DNA from 3 places in the Streptomyces sp. B5E4 genome. Region 1 is predicted to be linked to each of the others. Evidence: riboswitches for the same ligand, from Rfam matches in the RefSeq annotation. Region 1 holds a riboswitch; each other region holds the start of a gene.
The links. Region 1 has a riboswitch for thiamine pyrophosphate ahead of thiO (glycine oxidase ThiO). Riboswitches for the same ligand answer to the same signal wherever they lie in the genome.
Positions count from the first base shown of each region.

Region 2: another riboswitch for thiamine pyrophosphate. It lies ahead of ABGA99_RS36315 (thiamine ABC transporter substrate-binding protein); the one in region 1 lies ahead of thiO (glycine oxidase ThiO).
Region 3: another riboswitch for thiamine pyrophosphate. It lies ahead of thiC (phosphomethylpyrimidine synthase ThiC); the one in region 1 lies ahead of thiO (glycine oxidase ThiO).

Region 1 is NZ_JBDPMI010000005.1:151,959-156,093, reverse strand. Features, by position in the region: gene thiE (thiamine phosphate synthase) at 1-521, opposite strand, end outside; gene ABGA99_RS09470 (Rv2175c family DNA-binding protein) at 596-961, opposite strand; gene ABGA99_RS09465 (FAD-dependent oxidoreductase) at 1,082-2,380, opposite strand; TPP riboswitch at 2,469-2,579, shown strand; gene thiO (glycine oxidase ThiO) at 2,578-3,837, shown strand; gene thiS (sulfur carrier protein ThiS) at 3,834-4,082, shown strand; gene ABGA99_RS09450 (thiazole synthase) at 4,089-4,135, shown strand, end outside.
Region 2 is NZ_JBDPMI010000061.1:2,076-6,210, reverse strand. Features, by position in the region: gene ABGA99_RS36330 (phosphatidate cytidylyltransferase) at 19-948, shown strand; gene ABGA99_RS36325 (hypothetical protein) at 1,057-1,356, shown strand; gene rlmN (23S rRNA (adenine(2503)-C(2))-methyltransferase RlmN) at 1,397-2,545, shown strand; TPP riboswitch at 2,560-2,670, shown strand; gene ABGA99_RS36315 (thiamine ABC transporter substrate-binding protein) at 2,708-3,766, shown strand; gene ABGA99_RS36310 (iron ABC transporter permease) at 3,853-4,135, shown strand, end outside.
Region 3 is NZ_JBDPMI010000033.1:68,976-73,110, reverse strand. Features, by position in the region: gene ABGA99_RS30760 (cupin domain-containing protein) at 1-253, shown strand, start outside; gene ABGA99_RS30755 (DUF5326 family protein) at 391-603, shown strand; gene ABGA99_RS30750 (YibE/F family protein) at 628-2,124, opposite strand; TPP riboswitch at 2,198-2,329, shown strand; gene thiC (phosphomethylpyrimidine synthase ThiC) at 2,322-4,135, shown strand, end outside.

The sequences.
Region 1 (4,135 bases):
GTGCCGAGCCCCGCCGCATACCGGACGAGACCGAGGCCGGCCGCGGGGCGTCCGGCCTTGGTGGGGGTGGGCCAGCACGGGCCGGTGCAGAAGTAGTCGACGCCTGGCTCCTCGGCCGCGGCCCGGGTCTCCGCCTCGGCGTGGGTGGAGCGGCCGATCAGCACGTCGTTCGGCCCGGCACCCAGGAGGGCGCGGGCGGCGGGCACGGGCAGGTCGCCCTGGCCCAGGTGCAGCACGTCGGCGCCGGCGGCGTGCGCCACGTCGGCGCGGTCGTTGACCGCGAGCAGCCGGCCGTGCCGGCGGCAGGCGTCGGCGAACACCTCCAGGTGCGCCAGCTCCTCGCGCGCCTCCATGCCCTTGTCGCGCAGTTGGACGATGTCCACGCCGGCGGCCAGCACGGCGTCCAGGAACTCGGGCAGGTCGCCCTGGCGGGTACGGGCGTCCGTGCACAGATAGAGCTGCGCGGCGCCGAGCCGTGCGCGGGCGTCCACGGTGGCACCGGCGGCGGTTCCGGCCGTCATACGGCGCTCCCCCCTCGTACGGTCTCGTACGGTCGCGGGGCCGGACCCGCGGGTGCGCGCCCGGCCCCGCGAGGTTACACAGCCAGTGCCTGCGCCCTGCGCTTGACCTCCGTCCCGCGGTTCTCGCGCAGCGCCTGCGCGGGAGTCCCCGGGAGCGAGGGGTCGGGGGTGAACAGCCACTCCAGCGCCTCCGCGTCGCTGAAGCCGTCGTCCTTGAGCAGCGTCAGGGTGCCGGTGAGGCCCTTGACGACCTTCCCCTCGCCGATGAACTCGGCGGGCACCTGCAGCGTCTTGTTCTCACCCCGCCGCACCGCGATCAGCTGGCCTTCCCTGACCAACTGCCGCACGCGGGTCACCTCGACGTCGAGCTTCTCCGCGATGTCGGGAAGGGTGAGCCAGGAGGGGACGAGAGCATCGATCTTCGCATCAATCTCGGTCACCCCCCCAGCCTGCCATCTCGGGCGGCCTGTCGGTACAGGGCAGCGCCAAAGGGAGGCATATCACCGCGAAGTATCCCCGGATTCGGGGAAAGCGGCGCGGTGCTCGGCGCGCCGCGGACATCACAGCACGGCTGATTTCAGCGGTACGGCCGCGTCGGCGGCCCGCTCGCGGTCCAGCGCGGCGCCGGCATGGATCAGCTTGCGCCCCTGGGTGAGGTCCCGCGGCCGGCCGACGGCCAACAGCGCGATGAGCCGGCCGGCGCGCAGCCAGCACACCGACCACGAGGAACCCTGCGGGTCGCCGCGCCACAGCAGCTCGTCGCCGTCCGTGTGGTGGCCGACGTACTGCACGAAGCGGCCGAACTGCTCGGACCAGAAATACGGCACCGGGTCGTACACCCCGCCCGGCGCCCCCGCGATGTCCGCCGCGACCGTCGTCGGGCCCTGGAGGGCGTTGTCCCAGTGGTGGATCAGCAGCCGCTCACCGTAGCGCGCGGACGGGAAGGACGCGCAGTCGCCGACGGCCCAGACCCCGGGCACGTTCGTACGCAGCCGCTCGTCGGCCCGCACCGCCCCGTCGTCACCCAGCTCGACGCCGGAGCCGGCGAGCCAGGCCGTGGCCGGGTGGGCGCCGATGCCGACGACGACGGCGTCGGCGGTCAGCTCCGTGCCGTCGTCGAGGACCACCGCGACCGGCCCCTCCTCGCCCGGGCTCTCGACGCGCTCCACCCGGCGCCCCGTCAGCAGCCGGGCACCGCTCTCCTCGTACCACGTGGCCATCGGCGCCGCGACCGCCGCGGGCAGCGCGGCCGCCAGCGGATGCCCCGCGGCCTCCACGACCGTCACCTCGCAGCCCTGCTCGCGCGCCGCGGTGGTCAGCTCCGCGCCGATCCAGCCCGCGCCGACCACCAGGATCCGGCTGCGCCGCACGAGCACCGCGCGCAGCCGCGCCGCGTCGTCGAGGGTGCGCAGCAGGTGCACGCCGGGCGTGGCGCCGGCCCGGGCACCGGGCAGCGGGACGGGCGCCGCGCCGGTGGCGAGGACCAGGTTCCCGTACGGAACGGGCCCGGCGTCCGTCTCCAGCACCCGCCGCGCGGTGTCCAGCCGGTCGGCGTGCAGCCCCAGCCGGAGCCCGATGCCGTACTCCGCGAAGTCCACCTCGAACGCCGAGCCCTCCGCCTTGCCCAGCAGCACCGCCTTCGACAGCGGCGGCCGGTCGTACGGGTCGTGCGGCTCCGCGCCGACGAGGGTGACGGTGCCCGCGTAGCCCTGCTCGCGCAGCGCCACGGCGGTCTGCACGCCGGCCATGCCGGCGCCGACGACGACGGTGCCCGCGGTGGGGTCCGCGGCACTGCTGGGGCGGCTGGCGGCCCGGCCGGCGGGGCCGCGCTCCGGTTCGGCGTCGGTCACACCGATCACTTTATGCCGCGCCCGTCGCCCGCCGCTCGTGCCGGGCCCGCTCGCGAGGCTCCCTTACAGCGGCCGGGCGTACGGAGTTAGGGTGACCGGGAAGACTCGCGGGAGCCCGGCGCACCGGGCTGAGAGGGGGGCTGGCGGCCCCCGACCGTACGAACCTGATCCGGGTCATGCCGGCGAAGGGAGGGGCGAACGCGCCCATGCAGCCACGCGACACACCCCCGACAGAACCCACCACGACACCGGCGGCGGGCCCAACCGGCGCGCCGCGCACGGCCGATGCCGCCTACGACGTCCTCGTCGTCGGCGGCGGCGTCATCGGCCTGGTCACCGCCTGGCAGGCGGCCCGCCGCGGGCTGGCCACCGCCGTCGCCGACCCGGCCCCCGGCGGCGGCGCCGCGCAGGTCGCGGCCGGGATGCTGGCCGCCGTCACCGAACTGCACTACGGCGAGGAAGCGCTGCTGGCGCTCAACCTGGCCGCCGCGGAGCGCTATCCGGCGTTCGCGGCCGAGCTGGCGGAGGCGTCCGGCCAGGACATCGGCTACCGCCGCTGCGGCGCGCTGTCCGTCGCCCTCGACGCGGACGACCGCGCCCAACTGCGCGAACTGCACGGCTTCCAGCAGCGGCTGGGGCTCTCCGCGCAGTGGCTCAGCGGCAGCGAGTGCCGCCGGCTGGAGCCCATGCTCGCGCCCGGAGTACGCGGCGGGCTGCGCGTCGACGGCGACCACCAGACGGACCCGCGGCTGCTGACCGCGGCGCTGGTCACCGCCTGCGAGCGGGCCGGGGTCGCCTTCCACCGCAGCCTCGCGGTCCGGCTGCGGATCGCCGGCGCGGGCGCGGGCGCGGACGAGCGGGCGGCGGGCGCGGAGCTGGCGGACGGCACCCGGATCGCCGCCGGGCAGACGGTGCTCGCCGCGGGCAGCCGCAGCGGCGGCCTGGTGGGGGTGCCGGAGGCGGTACGGCCGCCGGTGCGGCCGGTGAAGGGGCAGGTGCTGCGGCTGCGGATGCCCGGCGCCGGGACGCCCTTCCTGTCCCGTACGGTACGGGCCGTGGTGCGCGGCAGCAGCGTGTACCTGGTGCCGCGGGAGAGCGGTGAGCTGGTCGTCGGCGCCACCAGCGAGGAGCTGGGCTGGGACACCACGGTCACCGCGGGCGGCGTGTACGAGCTGCTGCGCGACGCCCACGAGCTGCTGCCCGGGCTGACGGAGCTGCCGCTCGTGGAGACCGGCGCCGGGCTGCGCCCCGGCTCCCCCGACAACGCGCCGCTGCTGGGCCCCACCGCCCTGGCGGGGCTGCACCTGGCCACCGGCCACTACCGCAACGGGGTGCTCCTCACCCCGGTCACCGGCGACGCGCTCGCCGCCGTCCTCACCGGCGGCGAACTCCCCGAGGTGGCCCGCCCGTTCGCGGCCACCCGGTTCGGCACCACGCACCAGCGGCACGAAGGGCGGCACGCATGACCGAGGACGCCACGCAGACCCGTACGGACGCCCGTACCGACTCCCCGACCATCACCGTCAACGGCGCACCGCGCCGGATCGCCGCGGGCCTCACCCTCGACGCCCTCGTCGCCACCCTCACCAGCGCGCCCCGCGGCGTCGCCGCCGCCGTCAACGAGGACGTCGTACCGCGCGGGAGCTGGCCCACCACCACCCTCGGCGACGGCGACCGCGTCGAGATCCTGACCCCGGTCCAGGGAGGCTGACCCACCGTGAACAGCACCGCCACCGCCCCCGCAGGGGTGACAGACACCACAGA
Region 2 (4,135 bases), on a different contig from region 1:
AGGGCGCAGACTCCGCGCATGCCCATCGTGTCCGGCGACGCCCCTGCCGACGAACCCTCCCCAGGTCCCTCCGGGGGACCCGGCGTCCCGGGCGACGCCTCCGCCCCGCCGCCGCCCGCTCCCAAGCGGCGCCGCGGCGGCCGGGACCTCGGCGCGGCCATAGGCGTCGGGCTCGGCCTCGGCGCCATCGTGCTGGCCACGCTGTTCGTCGTGAAAGTGCTCTTCCTCGGCGTCATCGTCGTCGCCGTGGCGGTCGGGCTGTGGGAGCTGACGTCGCGGCTGGCGGAGTGCCGCGGCATCCGCACGCCGCTGGTGCCGCTGGCGCTCGGCGGCATCGCCATGGTCATCGCCGGGTACGCGCGCGGCGCCGAGGGCGCCGGGGCGGCACTCGCGCTCACCGCCCTCGCCGTCCCCGTCTGGCGGCTGACGCGCCCCGCGGAGGACTACCTCCGCGACGTCACCGCCGGCGTCTTCGCCGCGTTCTACGTGCCCTTCCTCGCGAGCTTCGTCGCGCTGATGCTCGCCGCGGACGACGACGGGCCGCAGCGGGTGCTGACGTTCCTGATCCTCACGGTGATCAGCGACACCGGCGCGTACGCCGTGGGCTACAAGTTCGGCCGCCACAAACTCGCCCCGCGCATCAGCCCCGGCAAGACCCGCGAGGGGCTGGGCGGCGCGCTGGCCTTCGCGATGGCGGCGGGCGCGGTGTGCATGGAACTGCTCATCGACGACGGCCGCTGGTGGCAGGGCCTCCTGCTGGGCGCCGCCGCAGCCGCCTCCGCGACGCTCGGGGACCTCGCCGAATCGATGATCAAACGCGACCTCGGCATCAAGGACATGGGCACGCTGCTCCCCGGCCACGGTGGGATCATGGACCGGCTGGACTCGCTGCTGCCGACGGCGCCGGTCGTGTGGCTGCTGATGGTGATCTTCGTCGGCGGGGGCTGACCGCCGCGTTCCCCCTGTGCGGTTTCGGCGAGGGCCGAAACATCTGTGAGCCGCGCCGGGCGGGTGGGCACGGTGGTGGCGGATGTCCGCGACCCAAGGGGGATTTCGATGAGGATCAAGCACACGGCGGCGCGCGCGACGGCGGTGGCCCTGCTGGCGACCGGGGGCGTGGCGGTGGGCACCGCCACGGCGGCGGCAGGCGACGGCCCCGGCGCACCCGGCGGCACCGTCGCGCCGCTCCTGGACTGGCAGGGCAGCGACAGGGCCGCACCCGCGGAACACGACTGGGGCGTCGCGCCCATGGGCGACGACCACGGGTCGCCGGGCGGCGGGGCGGCCCCCGTGGGCGACGGCCACGGCTCGCCCATCAGCGCGCTTGAGCGGGCGAATTCGGGCATTTGGGGTTAAGGCGGGCGGGGGTGAATCCGTCTGCGACACTGGTACGGCTATGCCGAAGCCAGGAGAGCTCACCTTCGCCGTCCCCCGTGGTGCCAAGAAGCCGCCGCGGCACCTAGCCGACCTCACCCCCGCCGAGCGCCGCGACGCCGTCGCCGAGCTGGGGGAGAAGCCGTTTCGTGCCACGCAGCTCTCGCGCCACTACTTCGCGCGCTACGCCACCGACCCGGCCGGCTGGACCGACGTGCCGGCCGGGTCCCGGGAGAAGCTCGCCGAAGGGCTGCTGCCCGAGCTGATGACCGTCGTACGGCATCTGAGCTGCGACGGCGACACCACCCGCAAGACCCTGTGGCGGCTCTTCGACGGCACGCTGGTCGAGTCGGTGCTCATGCGCTACCCCGACCGCGTCACCATGTGCATCTCCTCCCAGGCCGGGTGCGGCATGAACTGCCCGTTCTGCGCCACCGGCCAGGCCGGGCTGACCCGCAACCTGTCCACCGCCGAGATCGTCCACCAGATCGTCGACGGCATGCGCGCCCTGCGCGACGGCGAGGTCCCGGGGGGCACCGCCCGGGCCGAAGGCTCCGGGGGAGGCCCCGCGCGGCTGTCCAACATCGTCTTCATGGGCATGGGCGAGCCGCTGGCGAACTACAACCGCGTGCTGTCCGCCATCCGCCGCCTCACCGACCCCGAGCCCGAGGGCCTCGGGCTCTCCCAGCGCGGCATCACCGTCTCCACCGTCGGCCTCGTGCCCGCCATGCACCGCTTCGCCGACGAGGGCCTGAAGTGCCGCCTCGCCGTCTCCCTGCACGCGCCCGACGACGAGCTGCGCGACACCCTCGTGCCCGTCAACACCCGCTGGCAGGTCCGCGAGGTCCTCGACGCCGCCTGGGAGTACGCCGCCCGCTCCGGCCGCCGCGTCTCCATCGAGTACGCGCTGATCAGGGACATCAACGACCAGGCCTGGCGCGCCGACCTCCTCGGCCGCCTCCTCAAGGGCCGCCGCGCGCACGTCAACCTCATCCCGCTCAACCCCACGCCCGGCTCCAAGTGGACCGCCTCCCGGCCCGAGGACGAGCGGGCCTTCGTCGCCGCCCTGGAGGCCCACGGCGTGCCCGTGACCGTACGGGACACCCGCGGCCAGGAGATCGAAGGAGCCTGCGGGCAGCTCGCCGCCTCCGCGGCCGACGCACCAGCCTGATATCGTTCATTTGTACACACCGACAGGGGAGCGCTCGCAGCGCTGAGAGTGCGGCACCGTCCAGGCCGCAGACCCTCGAACCTCGCCCAGGTCATTCTGGGTAGGAAGTTCGGTCGAGACTCTGCTGCTGCCCGGGCTGCCCGCCGCCACGAAAGCAGCCCGATGAAGCGCATCGTCACCACCGCCTTGGCCGCGTCCCTCGCCCTGGGCCTGGCCGCCTGCGGCTCGGACTCCGGCGACGGATCCGGGTCAGGCCCGGACGGCAAGAGCGTCACCCTCGTCACCCACGACTCCTTCGCCGTCTCCGACGACGTCCTCAAGGCGTTCGAGAAACAGTCCGGGTACACGGTCGACATCCTCAAGGGCAAGGACGCCGGCTCCGCCGTCAACCAGGCCGTCCTGTCCAAGGACAACCCCCAGGGCGACGTCTTCTTCGGCATCGACAACACCCTCCTCTCCCGCGGCCTCGACAACGGGATCTTCACGCCGTACGAAGCGAAGGGGCTGGACCGCATACCCGGGGAACTCCAGCTCGACGCCGGCGAACACCGCGTCACCCCCGTCGACTACGGCGACGTGTGCGTCAACTACGACCGCGCGTACTTCGAGGAGAAGAACCTCGACCCGCCGCAGACCTTCGACGACCTCGCCGACCCCCGCTACCGGGACCTCCTCGTCACCGAGAACGCCGCCACCTCCTCCCCGGGCCTGGCCTTCCTCCTCGCCACCGCCGACGCGTACGGCGACGAGGGCTGGGAGGACTACTGGAGCCGGCTGCGGGACAACGGCGTCGAGGTCGTCGACGGCTGGGAGCAGGCGTACTACGAGCGCTTCTCCGGCGCCGGCAAGGGCGACAAGCCGCTCGTCGTCTCGTACGCCTCCAGCCCGCCCGTCCTCGACATGGAATCGCAGCCCGAGGAAGCCACCACCGGCGTGGCCACCGGCACCTGCTTCCGCCAGATCGAGTTCGCCGGGCTGCTCGCCAACGCCGGCAACACCGAAGGCGGCAAGGCCCTCATCGACTTCCTCATCGGCGAGCGGTTCCAGAAGGACATGCCGCTGCAGATGTTCGTCCACCCCGTGCGGGAGAACACCGAACTGCCCGAGGTCTTCACCCGCTACGGCGAGGAGATCGCCGACCCGCACACCCTCGACCCGGCGACCGTCGACGACAACCGGGAGCAGTGGATCAAGACGTGGACCTCGCTGGTCGTGAAGTAACCCGGGCCGCGGGACGCGGCAGGGGAGACACGGGAACGGGCGCCGGCCGCCGCCGGATACGCGGGGCGGCCGGACGGCTCGCGCTCATGGCCGTCCCCGCCGCGTTCTTCGCCGTCTTCTTCGCCTACCCCGTCGGCGCCATCGTCGCCCGCGGCCTGCGCGAGGGCGGCCGCTGGCAGTTCGGCCGCATCCCCGACGTCCTCGGCGACCCCGACATCCTCGGCGTCCTGTGGTTCACGCTCTGGCAGGCCGCCGCCTCCACGGGGCTCACCCTCGTCCTCGCGCTGCCCGCCGCGTACGTCTTCGCCCGCTTCGACTTCCCCGGCAAGCAACTGCTGCGCGCCCTGGTCACCGTGCCGTTCGTGATGC
Region 3 (4,135 bases), on a different contig from region 1:
GTTCGTGCGCGAGCGGAACATGTCGGTGGGCCTCTACGCGCTGGACGCCGGAGCGCCCGATCCGCAGCAGCCCCACCGCCAGGACGAGGTCTACGTGATCATGAGCGGTCGCGGCTCCGTCACAGTCGGCGACGAAACCCTGCAGGTCGGCAGGGGCTGCGTCGTCTATGTGCCCGCGGGCGTGCCGCATCGTTTCCACCACATCACCGAGGATCTCCGGGTTCTGGTGGTCTTCTCTCCACCCGAGGCGTGAATCAGTCCCTCAGGGTCGCCTCGGGGTTCGTTCCGGGGTGGACCGGGGCAGGGGGCACTCCCATCCGCCCGTGCGGCGTCCTAGCATCGAAGGCACCGGGACAACCCCGGCGTACCGGAGGAGGAATGACCGTGTCCGTGAAAGAGATCACCGCGGGACTGCCGTGGTGGGTGACGTGGGTGCTGATCCCGGCGATCGTGCTGGTGGTCTTCGGCAGCCTGATCATGGCGCTGGTCGGCTTCATCATCGGCCTGCTCTTCAAGGTGCTGCTGGCCGCGGCGCTGATCGCCGGTGCGATCTTCCTGGTGCGGAAGTTCATGACCGCGTCGTCGTCGAAGAACGACTGGTAGCCGACCGCCCCCTCGTCTCCGGCGCTACCTCCGGCGCCGCCGTCCGCCGCCGCCCCGGCGGCGGGAGCGGCCCTCGGGAGGAGCCGCGGCAGCGCCGGAGCCCGTGCCCGCCCAGGCACCCGGCCCGGAAACGGCTCCCGGTCCTGCAGGGGCACCCGGTCCCGGTCCCATGCCGGTCCCCGGCCCCGGTCCCACGCCGGTCCCCGGCCCCGGTGCCATCCCGGCACCCGGTCCCGTGCCCCCGCCCGGCACCGGCCCCGCCCCGTGGCGGCGGTCGGCGGAGACGACGAGCGCCGCGAGCCCCGTCGTCAGCGGCACCGAGGCGACCAGCCCGATGCTGCCCACGAGGGTCCGTACGATCTCCTCGGCGACGAACTCGCTCGTCGCCACCGTGCCGACGCCCTGGTCGGCGATCGTGAAGAGCAGCAGCAGCGGCAGCGCCGCCCCCGCGTACGCCAGGACCAGCGTGTTCACCACCGACGCGATGTGATCGCGCCCGATCCGCATCGCCGACGCGTACAGCTTCCGCCACGGCGCCGACGGATCGGCCTGCCGCAGCTCCCATACCGCGGACGCCTGCGTCACCGTCACGTCGTCGAGCACCCCGAGCGACCCGATCAGCACCCCCGCGAGCAGCAGCCCGCTCATGTCGATGTCCGGGTACTGGGTGTGGATGAGCCCGGTGAAGTCGTCGGTGTTCCCGGTCAGTTTCGACCAGCCGATGAACAGCGAGCCCAGCAGCCCGATCAGCAGCAGCGACGTCAGCGTGCCGAGGGCGGCCACCGACGTACGCGCGTTGAAGCCGTGACACAGATAGAGCGCGATCAGCATGATGGCGCTGCCGCCGACCACCGCCACCACCAGCGGATTCGACCCGTCGAGGATCGCCGGCAGAATGAACAGGATCAGGATGGCGAAGCTCACCGCCAGCGCCGCGAGCGCCGCCAGCCCGCGCATCCGCCCGACGAGGACCACCGCCCCCGCGAACACCAGCGCCAGCGCCGCCATCGGCACGGTCCGTACCACGTCGGAGACGGCGTACTGCAGCTCACGCGGCGCCTTCGGCGAGTAGGAGACGACGAGTTCCTGCCCCACGTCGTACCGCCGGGACGCATCCGGCGCGACGATCTCCGTGAAGGTCCGCCCGGCGTGCTTGCCCGACGTCACCTCGATCGTCGCCTGCTCGCACACCGCGTCCTCGTCCGGCCGCGGCTCGTCCGGATCGCCACCGCCGGCCGGCGGCCCCTGCTCCTGGATCTGCGCGCCCACGTCCGCGCACTTCACTTCCTCGACCTTCGTGACCTTCGCCCGCTGCCGCTCCTGGTCGAAGCCGATGCCGCTGCGCTCGCCCGCCGGTTCACCGCCCGGCCACAGCGCGATCAGCCCGGCGAGCACCGCCAGCGCGAACGGGACGAGCACCGCGGCGATCACCGTACGCAGCCGGTGCGAGGCGGGCGGGTCCTGGGCGCCGTGGGTATGGCCGTGGCCGTGGTGGTGGCCGTGGCCGTGCGAATCAGTCACGGCCCGATCATCGCAGGAGCGGCGCGGGGCCCTCTTTCGTACCGGTGCGTGCAGCGGTTAGCGTGGTCGGCGAACTGCACACCGCGGGAGCTCGGAGCACCGGGCTGAGAGGGCGCTGACGGATCCGGATCCGGACCCAAGCTGCGCCGACCGCCGAACCTGTTACCGGGTAATGCCGGCGTAGGGAGTGGGTCTCCATGACCGTTTCGGATGCACGTACGCCCGCCACCGGGGACTCCGCGAAGTCCGCGGCGTCCGCGGATTCCGCGAAGTCGGCGGAATCCACCGCGATCGGCTGGCACAAGGACCACATCGAGCACCCCGCACGGCCCGACATCAGGGTCCCGGTGCGGCGCGTGCACCTCACGAACGGCCAGGACGTGACGCTGTACGACACGTCCGGGCCGTACACCGACCCGACCATCGACACCGAGGTACGCCGCGGGCTCACCCCGCTGCGCGACAACTGGATCATCGCCCGCGGCGACACCGAGGAGTACCCGGGCCGCCCGCCCCGCCCCGAGGACGACGGCCTCAAACACACCTCGCCCCGCGGCGGCCTGCGCAACCTCGACGCCGTCTTCCCCGGCCGCCCGCGCCAGCCGCGGCGCGCCCGCGGCGCGGCGGTCACCCAACTCGCGTACGCCAGACGCGGGGAGATCACCGCCGAGATGGAGTTCGTCGCACTGCGCGAGCGCGTCGAGCCCGCCTTCGTCCGCGACGAGATCGCGGCCGGCCGCGCCGTGCTCCCCGCGAACGTCAACCACCCCGAGTCCGAACCGATGATCATCGGGAAGAACTTCCTGGTGAAGGTCAACGCCAACATCGGCAACTCGGCCGTCACCTCCTCCATCGAGAAGGAGGTGGAGAAGATGACGTGGGCCACCCGCTGGGGCGCCGACACGGTCATGGACCTGTCCACCGGCCGCAACATCCACACCACCCGCGAGTGGATCCTGCGCAACTCCCCCGTCCCCATCGGCACCGTGCCGCTCTACCAGGCGCTGGAGAAGGTCGACGGCCGGGCCGAGGAACTGAGCTGGGACGTCTACAAGGACACCGTCCTCGAACAGTGCGAGCAGGGCGTCGACTACATGACCGTCCACGCCGGCGTCCTGCTGCGCTACGTCCCGCTCACCGCCCGCCGCAAGACGGGCATCGTCTCCCGCGGCGGCTCCATCATGGCCGCCTGGTGCCTGGCCCACCACCAGGAGTCGTTCCTCTACACCCACTTCGACGAGCTGTGCGAGATCCTCGCCTCGTACGACGTGACGTTCTCCCTCGGCGACGGCCTGCGGCCCGGCTCGATCGCGGACGCCAACGACGAGGCGCAGTTCGCGGAGCTGCGCACGCTCGGCGAGCTGAACCGGATCGCGAAGTCCCACGGCGTGCAGACCATGATCGAGGGCCCGGGACACGTCCCGATGCACAAGATCAAGGAGAACGTGGACCTCCAGCAGGAGATCTGCGAAGAAGCCCCGTTCTACACGCTCGGCCCCCTGGCCACCGACATCGCGCCGGCCTACGACCACATCACCTCCGGCATCGGCGCGGCGATGATCGCCTGGTGGGGCACGGCGATGCTCTGCTACGTCACGCCGAAGGAACACCTGGGCCTCCCGGACCGCGACGACGTCAAGACCGGCGTGATCACGTACAAGATCGCCGCCCACGCCGCGGACCTCGCCAAGGGCCACCCGGGCGCCCAGGACTGGGACGACGCCCTGTCGGACGCCCGCTTCGAGTTCCGCTGGGAGGACCAGTTCAACCTGGCCCTCGACCCGGACACGGCCCGCGAGTTCCACGACGCCACACTGCCGGCGGAGCCGGCGAAGACGGCGCACTTCTGCTCGATGTGCGGCCCTAAATTCTGCTCGATGAAGATCAGCAGGAGCATCACGGAACGCTTCGGCTCCGACGACTCGGTGGAGCTGAGCGCCGAGGAGATCGAACGCGGCATGCTGGAGAAGTCCAGGGAGTTCGCAGACGCGGGCAACCGCGTCTACCTCCC